3 regions of the Paenibacillus sp. NRS-1782 genome follow, and region 3 is predicted to be linked to each of the others. Evidence: predicted binding sites of a transcription regulator. Region 3 holds the regulator's gene; each other region holds the start of a gene.

What was found. Region 3 encodes Rex, which represses fermentation and respiration genes when NADH is low (regulators of the CRP and FNR family bind a similar motif). Its sites were predicted from a motif close to TTGTGAAATATTTCACAA; they were not measured.
Region 1: the regulator Rex is predicted to act here: its motif matches at 2,780-2,797, upstream of pflB (formate C-acetyltransferase).
Region 2: the regulator Rex is predicted to act here: its motif matches at 3,217-3,234, upstream of nirB (nitrite reductase large subunit NirB).

What each region holds. Positions count from the first base shown of each region.
Region 1 covers NZ_JBITPH010000051.1:218,535-223,735, forward strand. The annotation lists gene pflA (pyruvate formate-lyase-activating protein) at 1-419, opposite strand, end outside; gene pflB (formate C-acetyltransferase) at 485-2,746, opposite strand; gene adhE (bifunctional acetaldehyde-CoA/alcohol dehydrogenase) at 3,074-5,201, opposite strand, start outside.
Region 2 covers NZ_JBITPH010000019.1:49,293-54,493, reverse strand. The annotation lists gene ACIFQM_RS08445 (exosporium glycoprotein BclB-related protein) at 1-267, shown strand, start outside; gene nirD (nitrite reductase small subunit NirD) at 335-655, opposite strand; gene nirB (nitrite reductase large subunit NirB) at 698-3,127, opposite strand; gene ACIFQM_RS08430 (TetR/AcrR family transcriptional regulator) at 3,440-4,012, shown strand; gene ACIFQM_RS08425 (Asp23/Gls24 family envelope stress response protein) at 4,058-4,408, shown strand; gene ACIFQM_RS08420 (spore germination protein) at 4,742-5,201, shown strand, end outside.
Region 3 covers NZ_JBITPH010000051.1:58,543-63,743, forward strand. The annotation lists gene ACIFQM_RS19835 (DUF5590 domain-containing protein) at 84-608, opposite strand; gene ACIFQM_RS19840 (amidohydrolase) at 646-1,947, opposite strand; gene ACIFQM_RS19845 (redox-sensing transcriptional repressor Rex) at 1,934-2,587, opposite strand; gene dinG (ATP-dependent DNA helicase DinG) at 2,633-5,201, opposite strand, start outside.

The DNA.
Region 1 (5,201 bases), 160 kb from region 3:
AGCTTAATATGCTTGTCGTTGTCAATATGCTTAATATCCAGCAACACCAAGTCCGTTACGTCCAGCAGTTCTTGGATACGGCCTGCGTCATTAAAACCGTTACTGTCCAGCGTCGTGTGCAAATTCCAGCGTTGCTTCACTTCTTTGAACAGCTCTGCTACAAAATGAGCTTGCAGTGTCGGTTCTCCACCGGATACGGTCAATCCGCCTCCCGAAGAACGGTAGTAGGCTAAATATGGCTCAATTTCAGCCAATACCTCCTTCAGTGTCATTGGATTGCCTTCATTTAAAGCCCAAGTATCCGGGTTATGGCAATATTGACATTTTAACAAGCATCCTTGCATAAAAAGCACGAAGCGGATGCCGGGACCATCGACGGTCCCGAAGGTTTCCAATGAGTGTATGTGACCTTTCAGCATGTTGCATCTTCCTTCCCGCATCCGCTATGCGTGCGTCATTGTAATATATAATACGTAAAGCTTTGTTACATTGTACCGTGGAAGGTACGGTTAATAACATCCAGCTGTTGTTCACGAGTCAGCTTGATAAAGTTAACGGCATAACCCGACACACGAATTGTAAGCTGTGGATAGTTTTCTGGGTGATCCATCGCATCCAGCAATTGTTCACGAGCAAACACGTTGACGTTCAGATGATGCGCATGGCTTCCAAAGTAGCCGTCCATCATGGAAACGAGATTCGTTTTGCGTGTTTCTTCTTCTTTACCCAGTGCTTTAGGCACGATGGAGAAGGTATTCGAGATACCATCCAGACTGTGCTCGTAAGGCAATTTAGCTACGGAGCTAAGGGAAGCCAAGGCACCTTTTTTGTCGCGACCGTGCATTGGGTTCGCACCCGGTGCAAACGGTTCGCCAGCTTTACGTCCATCCGGTGTTGTACCTGTCTTCTTACCGTACACCACGTTGGAAGTAATGGTCAATACAGATTGAGTAGGAATCGCATTCCGGTAAGCTTTGTGCTTGCGGATCATGCCCATGAAGGACTCTACCAGTTCTACTGCGATGTTATCAACACGATCATCGTTATTACCGTAACAAGGGTATTCCCCTTCAATTTCAAAGTCAATGGCGATGCCTTTTTCGTTACGGATCGGTTTCACCTTCGTATGTTTAATAGCGCTCAGGGAATCGGCTGCAACGGACAGACCAGCAATACCACAAGCCATCGTACGGACAATATCACGGTCATGCAGCGCCATTTCAATCCGTTCGTAGCTGTACTTGTCATGCATGAAGTGAATAACGTTCAAAGTGTTCATGTACAGTTTTGCCAACCATTCCATCATGGGCTTGAAGCGGCTCAGCACTTCCTCGTAATCCAGCACTTCACCTGTAATTGCAGGATATTCAGGACCCACTTGAGCACCTGATTTTTCATCCACACCGCCGTTAATTGCATATAGCAGAGCTTTAGCCAAGTTGGCACGGGCACCAAAGAATTGCATTTGTTTACCAATTTTCATTGCCGACACACAACAAGCAATACCATAATCATCGCCATAAATCGGACGCATCAAATCATCATTTTCATACTGAATGGAGCTGGTTTCAATGGATACTTTGGCACAATATTTTTTGAAGCCTTCAGGCAATTTTTCTGACCATAGTACAGTCAGGTTTGGTTCCGGTGCAGGACCCAGATTGTACAGGGTGTGCAAGAAACGGAAGCTGTTTTTAGTAACCCGGGTTTCTCCAGTAATGGACATTCCGCCAATGGATTCAGTTACCCATGTTGGGTCTCCGCTGAACAGTTCGTTATAATCAGGTGTGCGCAGGAATTTAACAATACGCAGTTTCATAACGAAATGATCGACCAATTCTTGTGCTTGCTCTTCTGTCATTGCCCCTTCTTCCAGATCCCGTTGAGTATAGATATCAAGGAAGGAAGATACACGTCCCAAGGACATTGCTGCACCATTTTGTTCTTTGATCGCTGCCAGATAGCCAAAATACACCCATTGGAAAGCTTCTTTCGCGTTGTTAGCAGGCTTTGAGATGTCAAAACCATGCTCAGCAGCCATTTGTTTCAGCTCGTTCAAAGCGCGAATTTGCTCGGAAATTTCTTCACGCAGACGAATTACATCTTCTTCCATGGAGTCCACTTCAAGGCTTTTCAGTTGAGCCTTTTTGTCTTTAATCAGGAAGTCTGCGCCGTACAGTGCTACACGACGGTAATCACCGATAATGCGACCACGACCATATGCATCTGGCAAACCAGTGATAATACCCGCTTTACGAGCTGCTCTCATATCATCGGTATAAGCGTCGAATACACCCTGATTATGCGTTTTGCGAATATGAGTGAAGATATCAACAATGCTTTGCGGTACTTCAAAGCCATAGGCTTTGCAAGCGTCGATCATCATCCGAATTCCACCAAACGGCTGCAAAGAGCGTTTGAATGGAGCGTCTGTTTGTACACCGACAACTTGTTCTTTATCCCGGTCTAGATAGCCCGGCTTATGTGAAATAATGGTGGATGGCGTATTCACGTCTACATCAAGCACGCCGCCGTTTGCCAACTCTTTTTTGGTAAGATCGGATACAATATCCCACAGTGCAGTTGTGTTGGCGGTAGGGCCAACTAGAAATTCTTCGTTACCGACATAAGGTAAGATGTTGGTTTCAATAAAATCGTTGACGTTGACTTCTTTAGTCCATTTACCTTTTTTGAAACCTCTCCAGCCAGATTGTTGCTCTTGTAATTCTCTCTCAATCACCGACATGTAAATCCCTCCAAATTGTTTGGTCTTCCGGACTTGTGATTTTTTTCACATTAAAATTGTGTCTCGAGCCCGGCCTTTTCACCGATGCCTTACGCTCAGTGTCGGGACCTTTCTTACACCCTTATTGTAGAATAATGATAGAGTGTAGTATGTGACAAAAATCACAATATAGGTGACATTTATCACTTTATTTTCTTTAGCTTCACGCCCGTACTTTTATCCTTGCCGTTCACCTCCCTTCCCAAACCAACAGGCCCTCTATTATAGAGAGCCTGCGTTGGTATTAACGGGAAAATGCTTAGTCACAAGCCTCTTCGTACCTATATATTATTGGTCAAAACGTCCGTAGAAGGCATTGCGGTATACATCAGCCAATTCGGTAACCAGCGGCAGCTTCGGATTCGCAGTTGTACATTGATCCTCAAAAGCACGGTCAGCCAGATAATCTACACGCGATTCAAAATCCTTCGCATCGAAGCCGATTTGCTGGAACGATTCCTCGATACCGAGTGTTTTGTTCAGTTTGCGGATCGCTTCGATCAGACTGTTAACCCCTTCTTCCGTTGTACGGGCAGGCAGTCCCAGTATGCGTGCAATTTCTGCATAACGCTCATCCGCAACAAAGTGCGAATATTTAGGGAACGAAGCAAACTTCGTCGGTTTTTTCGCATTATAACGAATGACGTGTGGTAACAAAATGGCATTCGTGCGACCATGCGCTGTATGGTATTGTCCGCCCCATTTGTGCGCAAGACTGTGGTTAATACCCAGGAATGCATTGGCAAACGCCATTCCTGCCAGCGTGGAAGCATTATGCATTTTTTCACGAGCCAGTTTGTCGCCACTCAGAGCCGATTGCTCCAGATATTGGAATACCAGCTGAATGGCTTTAATTGCCAGACCATCTGTGTAGTCACTAGCCATTACAGACACGTAGGCCTCGATGGCATGTGTCAGTACGTCCATACCTGTATCCGCTACAGCTGTTTTAGGCAGCGAGTATACAAACTCAGGGTCAATAATGGCCACATCAGGAGTCAGCTCATAGTCAGCCAGCGGATACTTCGTGTTGCCCTGATTTTTGTCTGTAATAACTGCGAACGACGTAACTTCCGAACCTGTACCCGAGGTTGTAGGAATGGCTACAAATTGTGCTTTCTGACCAAGACGCGGGTACTTGTAGATCCGTTTGCGGATATCCATGAATTTTTGTTTCAAGTTGTTGAAATCAGTATCTGGGTATTCATAGAACATCCACATGCCTTTAGCCGCATCCATCGGCGAACCGCCGCCCAATGCAATAATACAATCCGGTTGGAAACGTCTCATCATTTCAGTACCACGTTCTACCGTAACTGTCGATGGATCTGGCTCTACTTCCGAGAACACTTCGATAGCTACTGGTGTTTGGCGTTGGTGTAAATAATGGATGACACGATCCACATATCCGAGTTTCACCATCATAGGGTCTGTGATAATGGCTACACGTGTGATATCAGGCATTTTAGCAAGATATTGAGTCGAATTTTTTTCAAAATAAATTTTGGAAGGTACTTTGAACCATTGCATATTCACCGTACGTTTCGCCACCCTTTTCACATTAATCAAGTTGACTGCCGATACGTTCGACGAAGTCGAGTTACGTCCGTACGAACCACAACCGAGTGTCAGCGATGGAAGGTTGGTGTTGTAGATGTCACCGATCGCACCATGTGTGGAAGGTGCATTTACAATAATACGGCCTGTTTGCAAACGATTTGCGAACCGAGCGATAACGTCCTCATCGTTCGAATGAATAGCGGACGAGTGGCCCATGCCCCCGAATTCCACGACTTCAGCCGCGCGTTGAATACCTTGTTCCGCATTTTTCACTTTATAGCAAGCCAACACAGGACTCAATTTTTCCGCAGACAATGGGAATTTTGTTCCTACCCCTTCAATCTCAGCGACCAAAATTTTAGTTCCTGCTGGTACTGTGATACCACTCATTTCAGCAATTTTTACAGCAGACTGCCCGACGATAGCTGGGTTCACTGCACATTTCTCGACATTCATAGCTCCTTGAGTGAGCTTAGCTGCTTCTTCTTTATTTACAAAGTAGCAACCGTTAGCGATCATCAATTTTTTGACTTGTTCGAAGATTGGCTCTTCGATAATAACCGCTTGCTCGGAAGCACAGATCATACCGTTATCAAAAGATTTGGAGAGGATGAGATCGGTCACAGCTTGCTTAATGTCCGCTGTCTTTTCAATGAAGCAAGGCACGTTACCAGGACCTACGCCCAGAGCAGGTTTACCGCAGCTATATGCCGCCTTAACCATGCCTGATCCACCAGTTGCCAGAATCAGCGCCACATCCGGGTGATTCATGAGTGAATTTGTCTTATCCATCGATGGAGCTTCAATCCATTGAATACAATCGGCTGGAGCACCATGTTTGACGGCTGCTTCAAGC
Region 2 (5,201 bases), on a different contig from region 3:
TCAACCGCGACGATTACTGCCCAGTTGTTTAGTTCGACTACACCTGATAACACCTTTACAGCGGTCCCTGGGGCTACCGTTACATTAGCTCCACCACTGACTGGCATCATTGCCTTGGGTACCATTTCCAATGGCATCACTACCGGATTGGCTATACCAGTAACTGCGCAGACTCGCCTGCTCCTTGTCTTCTCTGCAACAGCTACGGGACTCTCCCTCGTAAACACCGTCGTGGGTTATGCGAGCGCAGGCATTACCATTACCTGATCCAAGACGAAAAGGGCTCAGCAGGACTTGTTCCTGCCGAGCCTTTTCTTATTTGCATTAAAGTGCATTAAAGTGATATTTTCACTTCTTCTCCATCTTCCCGAATGGTGAATGTTTTAATTTGTCCGTGGTCAGGCTCTTGAACGATACCCGTCTCCAAATCAATCTTCCAATCACATAGCGGATCATAAATGTAATGACCGGATACCATCGCTTCGGTAAGCGGCCCCCCTTTAGGATGCGGGCTGGAATTTTCAACAGCGTAAAGCTTGTTCTCCGAAGTGCGGAAAACTGCGATTTCGTTATCATCCAACCGAATCGTCCGCCCCATTCTATTTGGAAAATCCTTACTGTGACCGACGATAAGCCACTCAGCATGTTTGATCATTCGCTTGATTGCTCCCTTCTCCAGGCATGATTTTAAATACATTCACACAACAGACGGTGTAACGACTTCAAATAAATTTTTGCGCGAATCGGCATCGTTGATGATCTTTTTCCATGGGTCTTCAACCTGTTGCAGTGCAAATTCGATCCGTTCTATTAAAGCTTTGCGATGATCTACATCGTGCACGACAGCCTTCCGAATCTCTTCAAGGCCGGTCCGTTCCACCCATTCCGAAGTACGCTCCAGATATTGGCCTGTTTCCCGGTACAGTTGCATCACGCTTCCCACAATCTCAATCAGTTCATCGTCCGTTTTCACTTTGCAGAGCGAATCAGCCAACCGCGCTTTTATACCACCGTTTCCACCGATAAAAATCTCCCAGCCTCCATCATTGCCTACAATCCCGATATCCTTTGTACATGATTCCGCACAGTTGCGCGGACATCCGTTGACCGCTAATTTAAATTTTGCCGGAAAATCCAATCTTTCAAATTTCCGTTCCAGCAATTCTCCCATTCCCATAGAATCCTGTGTACCAAATCGGCAAAATTGTGATCCAACACAGGTTTTAACCGTACGAAGAGATTTGGCATAGGCATATCCCGACGGCATATCGAGTTCTTCCCACACTTTAGGCAAATCCTCTTTACGGACACCAATCAAATCCAGCCGCTGTCCTCCTGTTACTTTAACAACTTTAACGTTGTATTTAAGAGAAACATCAGCTATTTTCTTCAAATCCTCTGGAGTTGTTACACCGCCGTACATTCTTGGCACAACTGTAAACGTTCCATCCTTTTGAATATTCGCGTGCAGCCGCTCGTTCACAAACCGGGAATCTTCCTCATTTTCATAGGTATCCGGGTTCATCATACCCAAGTAATAATTCAGCGCCGGGCGGCATTTGGAGCATCCTTCATCATTATGCCAACCAAGCACATTCATGACTTCACGCGTCGTTGTAAGACCCTTGGTTTTAATAGCCGTTACAATCTCATCCCGGCTCCATGTTGTGCAGCCACATATTCCTTGCTTGGCTGTCGTCTTGAAGCTGTCTCCAAGAACATACTGGAGAATTTGTTCAACGACCGGCTTGCACCCTCCGCAGGACCGCGTTGCCCCGGTACATGCCTTAATTTCGTCGACTGTGGTCAATCCATTTTCATGGATCGCATCAACAATTGCCTTTTTGGTCACACCGTTGCAGCCGCAGACAATTTCATCATCAGCCATCGTTTCAGCGGATAAGGTTTTAGCCCCGTCTTTACTGCATCCGGTACCCATGAGCTGTCCATATATCTCATCTGTCATCAACGTTTGCTGCCGCACATACTTCTGAAGACTAGCAGATTCGCTCACATCTCCGAACAGTACGGCTCCAACAATCCTATTTTCCCGAAGCAACACTTTTTTGTAAGTGCGCTTCCACTCATCCTTGGCTACAATCACCGTATGCTCAGAAGCAGTTATGAATTCACCAGCCGAGAAAACGTCCACTCCTGAAATTTTGAGCTTGGTAGAAACCACCGATCCCATATAGCCCTCGGTATCCGCACCTGCCAAATGTTTGGCAATTACACTTCCCTGTTCAAACAGCGGAGCAACCAGACCGTAACAGATCCCTCGGTGTTCAACACACTCCCCTACTGCATATACATCCGGCATGGAGGTCCTCATCATATCATCGACCACAATTCCACGGTTCGTTTCCATGCCACTTTGCACAGCCACCTGAATATTTGGCTTGATCCCGACGGCCATAACGACCAAATCCGCTTCCAGTTCGCTTCCGTCCGAAAACCGCAGTCCCTGTACCCGATCTTGACCGTACACCTCTGCAGTTTGCATTTGCATAGCAAACTTGATCCCCTGACGTTCTAGTTCTGCCCTCAGCATCGTAGAAGCTTCCGGGTCCAGCTGACGCTCCATCAGATCCTCCATCAAATGAACGACCGTTACGTCCATGCCGAGATTGACCAAGCCTTTAGCCGCTTCCAGTCCCAACAGCCCTCCACCAATGACTGCTGCCTTTTTATAGGTTTTCGCCGCCTCAAGCATTGCCGAGCAATCGGCGATATCTCGAAAACCGATGACGCCTGGTAATTCTTTTCCCGGAATAGGCAAGATAAACGATTGAGAGCCAGTAGTCACCAAAGCTACATCGTAATCCATTTCAAGTCCGTCCTCCGTGTAAATCCTCTTTCTTTCTCCGTCGATGCTTCGCACCGTTTTCCCAGTATATAAAGTAATACCTTGGTCCTCGTACCATTGCAAATCGTTCAGTATGATATCATCAATCGTCTTACTACCTTCCAGTACATAAGAGAGCATGATCCTGTTATAGTTCGGATGCGGCTCATTTCCCAGGACCGTAATTTCATACTTATCCGTTAATTTTAAAATTTGCTCGACCGTATTGATGCCGGCCATACCGTTTCCAATCACAACAAGCTTTTGTTTACCGTTTGTCATGTACCGGTCCTCCATTCATTCGACAAGATTTCCTACGTTCTTATGAATATTGCTTATGCTACTATTCTAAATACAGCAGATTGAGCTATATGTGATCACAGTCACAATATAGTTCAAATTATAAATGTTTAGGGATTTCCCTATTCAAATTCAAGGGATTCAGGTAAGAAACTGAAATTGAGTTATTATGATGATTTTTGAAAAGTGGATGCTCCTATTTGACTCTTCTCAGTATTTGATTTAAAATTCAATTAAATGATACAAAAAACTATCAATTAATAATATATGATATCAAATAAATAAGGAGTTCCCATGAAGAAAGACATGACAACGATCAAGCAAGTGAGGCTTAACAGCCTTTTGGATGTAGCTACCATGCTACTTATTGACAAGCCAAACGCCTCCATGAATGAGATTGCTGATTATGCAGGAATTGGTATTGCCACATTGCATCGATATGTTGAAAGCAGAGAGCAACTGATGATTTATCTGGGATTTCGGGCCATCGAAGTCGTAAGTGAAACCATGAAAGGGATTTCCTTGGACGAGGAAAACTATGAAAATTACATTCCAGAGTTGATTGAGGCACTTATTCCGTTAGGAGACAAAATTTATTTTCTTGCTCATGATGCATCCGTCAACTTCAACAAGGATATTGAAGAAGCGGATCAGAAGCTAAGGGAACCCATCCTGCATGTGATTGAAATATTGCAACAAAAAGGTTATTTTCACCTGCATATCGATAAAGATTGGATCATGAATGTCCTCTACTCGTTACTATTTCTAACATGGCAACAAGTAAGGAACGGCAATATTGCGAAAAATTCTGCGGCGGCACTGGTTGTAAATACTTTTTACCATGGATTCAAAGCATCTGATTACTGATCACACTAGATTATGAAGAGGCGAACCACGCGAGGAGGAATCTACATGTTAATTCAAAACGTATTGGGGAGTATTGCGATTTCCAAAGATACTATTTCTAAAATCATTGGCAAGACAGCAACGGCAACAATGGGAATCTCATCGATGTCAACAGGAGTCGTCGAAGGAATCACTAACAAGTTAAGTGGGAAAAGCCTGCACAATGGCATTGAACTTCATGTGACAGAATCAGGACTGGATGTCGATTTAAGCATTGTCGTTCATTACGGAACAAGAATGTACGATGTAGGCAGAGAATTACAGAGGAATGTTCGGGAAGCCATCGAGAAATATACGGGCCTATCCATTGGCATGATAAACGTCAAAGTACAAGGGATATCCCTATCCGTTAATTAAATCGCGCAGCAATCCTTTCTACAGAACAGCTTAAGTTCTATGGCACTCCACATCATATATTTTATAGATTAATCGACAAAGAAACCGTCCTCTGGAAGAATGGAACAACCATTCAACATGCCCCAGAAGCGGTTTTTTTTGCTTTCTCCTACCATTTATCCCATCCAAATTTTCTGTATATATCCTTTCCTTCTCTGCATCTTCGGAAGTGTTATGAAGAGATAGCAAGTCATCAGACAGTGTAATGAGTAAATAAATCCTTTACAAGGAATACTTTATGGACAACCTGCTATTCTACGGGGACATGAATTGAATTGTTTGGGGGTCATCATCATGTGGTCTAAAATAGTACCTTATATTCCAAGCTGGGCTACATTATTTCAGGCAGCCCTCGCGTTGATTTTTCCATTAGGGATTTATTATATAAACCGCTCAATATATTCACTTGTAGGAAGTAAGGGAGCGAATTCCAAACAACCTGCTGACCGTCCAATGGATGATAAAGACCACGCTGATCAGCAGCAGGCAACAGGCTCCAAAATTTCAGGGAATTATGATGCCGATTTGAAATCACTCCAAGAGGCTATAGGCGAGAATAGTGATGTGCATTTTCGTGAGTTTATGGCTAAGAAATTTCATGCACGGTCCGTGTTAATCTTCATAGAAGGTATGCAGGATGAAGGGCTTATAAACAAGCAGGTATTGCAGGTATTGATGCTTGACGGCCAACAGGAACAATCGGAAAGCATAAGTAAGTCTTTTATAAAAGAAAGCTTGATGCCACTTACGCAAA
Region 3 (5,201 bases):
AAGCAACAGCGATCGTAAGATCAAATGGACTACGCAGCGCTCCTAGCACTCCCAAACCACCATCAGCCACTCCCCACAGCACTCTAATAATTAGGCAAAATATACTTTATCCCCATCGCTCCCCCATCCGAGAAGCGATAAAAGGTATAGTAATGATGACTGCCGTCATCGTAAAACAACTGCCACACATATTGACCGTTAAACACACTCGGCTCAAGTCTTACAATATCTATACCTGGAAGCTGTTGCTGGATCATGGCTGTCATTTTTTGCTCGTCGACTCCGTTTTTCAGTAGCTCGGTATGAACACTGCTATTATCTGCGACAGGCACATTAGGTTGACCCTCCACTTTTTGAAAAGGGACCCACACCATAATATTTTCATTCTGAGCATTTTTCCCTTGAACTACCCAGTATACCTGATCCCACACCGACTTCCACGTCTGAGTCGTGGTAACCAGACCACCCGATTGTTTGGCCTTTACGATAGCGGCATTTCTCTCAGTCACCTGGTCTTGAGTAACATAGGAATAATACCAGAAAATGCTGACCAGGATCAGTATGACGGCCAGAATGGCGACCACTATCCATTTTTTCTTATTTTTCAAACCTGTGCTTCCTCTCTAAGGGGATGTGACACCTGAATTAGCGCGACAGCAGCCCTTCAAAGGCGGCTTGTGCCTCATGCTTGATACGTTCCTCATCCATAGTCAGGCACTCACCGTTTTTCACAACCTGACGACCGTTAACCCATACATGGGCTACGTCTTTGGCGCTTGCAGAGTATACCGCATGGGAAATGAGATCCGTACGCGGCAAGAAATGAGCCTGATTGAGATCAAGCGCGATAAAGTCAGCCTTGTTGCCTGCTGCCAGCGCCCCTACCTCATTCAAGCCAATCGACTTCGCTCCGTACTCCGTTGCTAGACGCAACGCCTCACCCGCAGGAACTGCGGTTGGGTCGCCAGATACTCCCTTGTGAATGAGTGCAGCCAGACGCATTTCCTCGAACATATCCAGGTTATTGTTACTGGCGGGACCGTCTGTTCCGAGAGAGACAGTAACGCCTGCACGGAGCAGATCAGGCACTCTTGCCACACCGCTCGCCAGCTTCAAGTTGCTGCCCGGATTATGCGAAACCGCTACACCACGTTCAGCCAACAAAGCTATTTCTTCGTCATTCAAATGAACAGCATGGGCAACAAGCGATGGACGGGAGAAAAAGCCGAGCTTATCCAAATGCGCAACCGGGCGCAAGCCGTAGTCGCGTACGTTTTGCTCTACTTCGGCAATCGTTTCGGACATATGCGTATGCAACGGTAAGTCCAACTCATGCGCAGCCTGCACGAATTTTTCGATAAACGCAGGCGGACACGTATACGGCGCATGCGGAGACATCATAGTCGTAATGCGACCGTCTGCTTTTCCATGCCAATTACGCGCAAAATTCACAGCCTCAGCCAGCTTGATCCGCTGCTCTTCCTCCGAACATAATCCAATCGTTCCACGCATCAGACTGGCACGAATGCCGGACTCTTCAGCTACACGAGCCACCTCGTCCATATGATCATACATGTCCAAAAAGGTGGTTGTACCACCTTTCAGCATTTCCAGCACGGACAAGGACGTACCCCAGTACACATCCGTAGACGTAAACTTGGCTTCCATCGGCCACATTTTTTCCTGAAGCCATACTTGAAGAGCCAGATCGTCCCCATGCCCGCGCAGCAGAGACATCGCCGCATGACCATGTGTATTAATCAGGCCAGGTAAAAACAGCAGCCCGTTACCATCAATTGCTTCCGTCTCTTCCTCACCCGCTGGCAAAGTCTCGCCAATATAGGTAATGCGGCTGTCCTCCACGATCATATAGCCGTGGATTACCCCCGCTTCCGGTCTGTTCACGGCAAAAGAGCCGTTCTTAATCATCCATTTATTTTCCATCATGTTGCATATCTTCCTTTCCGTCTTCCAAATAATAAGCGAGGCTTAACAAATCTGTTGTAAAATCTGTGACATGTATTCGAATATTTGCTGGTGCTTTGAGAGTGGTCGGGGCAAAGTTCAAAATCGCTCCAATCCCGCTATTTATGAGCCTGTCAGCCACGTTCTGAGCTTCAAAATCCGGTACGGTAATAATCCCGATCCGAATGTTTTGTTCCTTCACGGTCGCTTCCAGTTCATCCATTGGCTGTACGACCAGCGTATTGATCTTGGTTCCGACCTTATCTGGCACAGCATCAAATACTGCTACAATTTTCATATTGTCTTTTAAATAAGCATTATAATTCGAAAGGGCTTGCCCCAGATTACCTGCTCCGACCAATACCACGTTAATTTGCTGATCGATTTTCAGGATATGGCGTATTTTCTCGATAAGATAAGTAACATCATAGCCGATACCCTTACGGCCAAAATCTCCAAAATACGCTAGATCCTTACGAATTTGAGCCGGATTCAAATCCAGTCTTTGTCCTAACTCCTGGGAAGAGACCGTAGCCACCTCCCGTTTGTGCAGTGCATTCAGATAACGTAAATATACGGGTAACCTCCGTACGACAGCCTCTGAAATTTTATCTGATTTCATACATGCTCCCCCTAATTGTAACGGATATATATAGATGTCCGTCCGTTATACCTCTGTCTCCGGGGCGGATTGGAGCCACTCGGCGATACGGGGCACCATTTGCTCCGTCGGCATATGCTCCATTTTTGGTCCCGGTAACGAGTACAAAAAGTGCTTCCCGTAATAGGATTCGATCACACGCGTATCATAAACGATAACAACCCCGTGGTCGCTCGCGGTACGTACCAAACGTCCAAATCCCTGTTTGAAGCGAATGACAGCCTGTGGAACAGACAGCTTCATAAAAGGATTTTTCTTCTGCTGCTGGAGCAGCTCACTTTTAGCCTCCAGCAGCGGGTGATTGGGCGGTTGGAACGGCAAGCGGACGATAGCCAGACACGTCAGCGCCTTGCCCGGAATATCGACGCCTTCCCAAAAGCTGCTGGTTCCCAGCAACACAGAAGCTTTAGCTTCCTGAAAACGTCGGGTCAGCTTGCTGCGACTCCCACTGTCCACGCCCTGCCCCAGCACGGTGATGTCACTGGATGCTAACGCCTCCTTAAGCGGCTCATACACCTGCCGGAGCATGCGATAGGAGGTAAAGAGAACGAGCATTCTCCCCCGCGTCGCTTGGGCAGTCGCACCTAGCGAGCTGACGAGCATATCTACAAAATGCTCATCTCCTACACTGCCCTTCACGCTCGGGAAATCCCTTGGAATGACTAGCAACACCTGATCCCTGTAGTTAAAGGGTGACGGGAGCTGCGTAGTCATCAGCCGCCCTTGATCTGCGGCCTCCTGCAAGCCGAGCTGATCGGTCATGTACTGAAACGACTTATCCACCGACAAGGTAGCAGACGTCAGAATAATGCTCCTTTTCTTGTCAAAAAACATTTCTTTCAGCTGGCGGCTCACATCGACGGGCACCGCATAAAATTGTAGCGACTTGCTGCGGAACTGTCCGCTCGCTTCGAGCCAATATACGGTCGTCTCATCATCCATCCGCATGAAAAAGCGCAAGCTTTCCCTAATGCCTGCCAAATCCTTAAGCAGCCCCGTAATATCTGTAATGAGGCTGTCAGCCGCATAATCGTCATGTTCTTCCTTCACATCGAGCATCAGCTTGTCGCCCCTGCGCAAAATTTCGCTCATCGTTACATAAAGCTGATTTTCCAGCGCAGCAGCCTGATCCCACTTGGCAGGCTTGGCCGACGGCTTGAGACGGGAAGAAAACTGCCCTGTTTCGCCCGGTGTCGCATCACTTCGCTCCGGCAGCATGCCAAACAGCTTGTCGCTCAGCAGATCCCAAGTCTCCTTGACCTCCAGCACGAGCGGATACAGTTGGTCAATGGTAGAAGCCCAATCGGTCGATTTCTCATGCCCCGACTTTGCCAACTGCTGACGCAGCGAAGGCAATTGTCCGTTCTTGCTGTCCTTGAACAACCGGGTCAGCGTATGCACGAGTGTGAAATATTTCATATGCATGCCCAGGTGCTTACCAGCGACTTCCTCCAGATGATGCGCTTCATCAATGACCAGATGCTCATAGCTCGGCAACAGCTGATGACTCGCTTTTACGTCCGTAAAAAGCTTGGAATGATTCGTAATGACCACATCGGCTATTCCCGCCTCGTGGCGCGCACGATGATAAAAGCATTTGCGAAACCATGGACAAGAACGACCAAGACAGGACTCTGAATCACTGGCCACCGTTTCCCAAAAATCTCCGCCACGATTGCTCAGATTCAATTCTTCATCATCACCGGTTTCTGTTAACGTCAGCCAGACAATCATCTGGGCCGCTGTAATTAAATCTTCCTTCGGCGTTGCGAAGTCTCTTCTGTTTATTTTATGTTCAAACTTACGCAGACACAAATAATGTCCCCGGCCCTTAAAAATGGCAGCCCGGAACGGGAAAGGGATCACCTTGGTCAGCATCGGAATATCACGCTCGCGTAATTGCTCCTGCAGGTTGATCGTATGCGTACTAACCATGACTCGCTGTCCATTTTTCACACTGTGATATAGCGAAGGGAGCAAATAACCGAGGGACTTGCCTGTCCCCGTACCCGCCTCGATCAACAGGTGCTTGTCCTCACTCAGCGCCTGATTGACACCCTCAATCATTTGCGTCTGCGCTTCGCGTTCCTCATATTGGCTCAAGGATGAACGTAAATTGTCTCGCACATCATCCATGTATTCCTCAAAGGAAACGCCTGCCAGCGGATTGGGATCGTCCTCTCTGCGAGGGGCATTTAGCTCCGTCCAATCCTCTACCTTCAGCGCAAGCTGACGAAAAAACTGATGACCTTCCAAATCCTGAATAGGATCATGCTCTTTGTCTTCACGCACCCCGTCCAAAAACCATCCGAGGTCACTGTCTTCCTCCGCGAACAAATCGCTGAGCCGCTGTATCGTAATCAAAGGCAGCGCGTGAAGCTCATCCAGACATTTTAAAAACACTTCAGCCGTAGCCAACGCATCGCTGTCTGCCTGATGAGGTCGGTCATGCGCCAGCCCGAACTCAGAAGAAACAAAACCCAACTGATAGGAAGATAGCGATGGAAACATGATTTTCAGAAAATCCATCGTATCCAAAATTCTTCCAGTAAACGGCAAGTACCCGCACCGATCC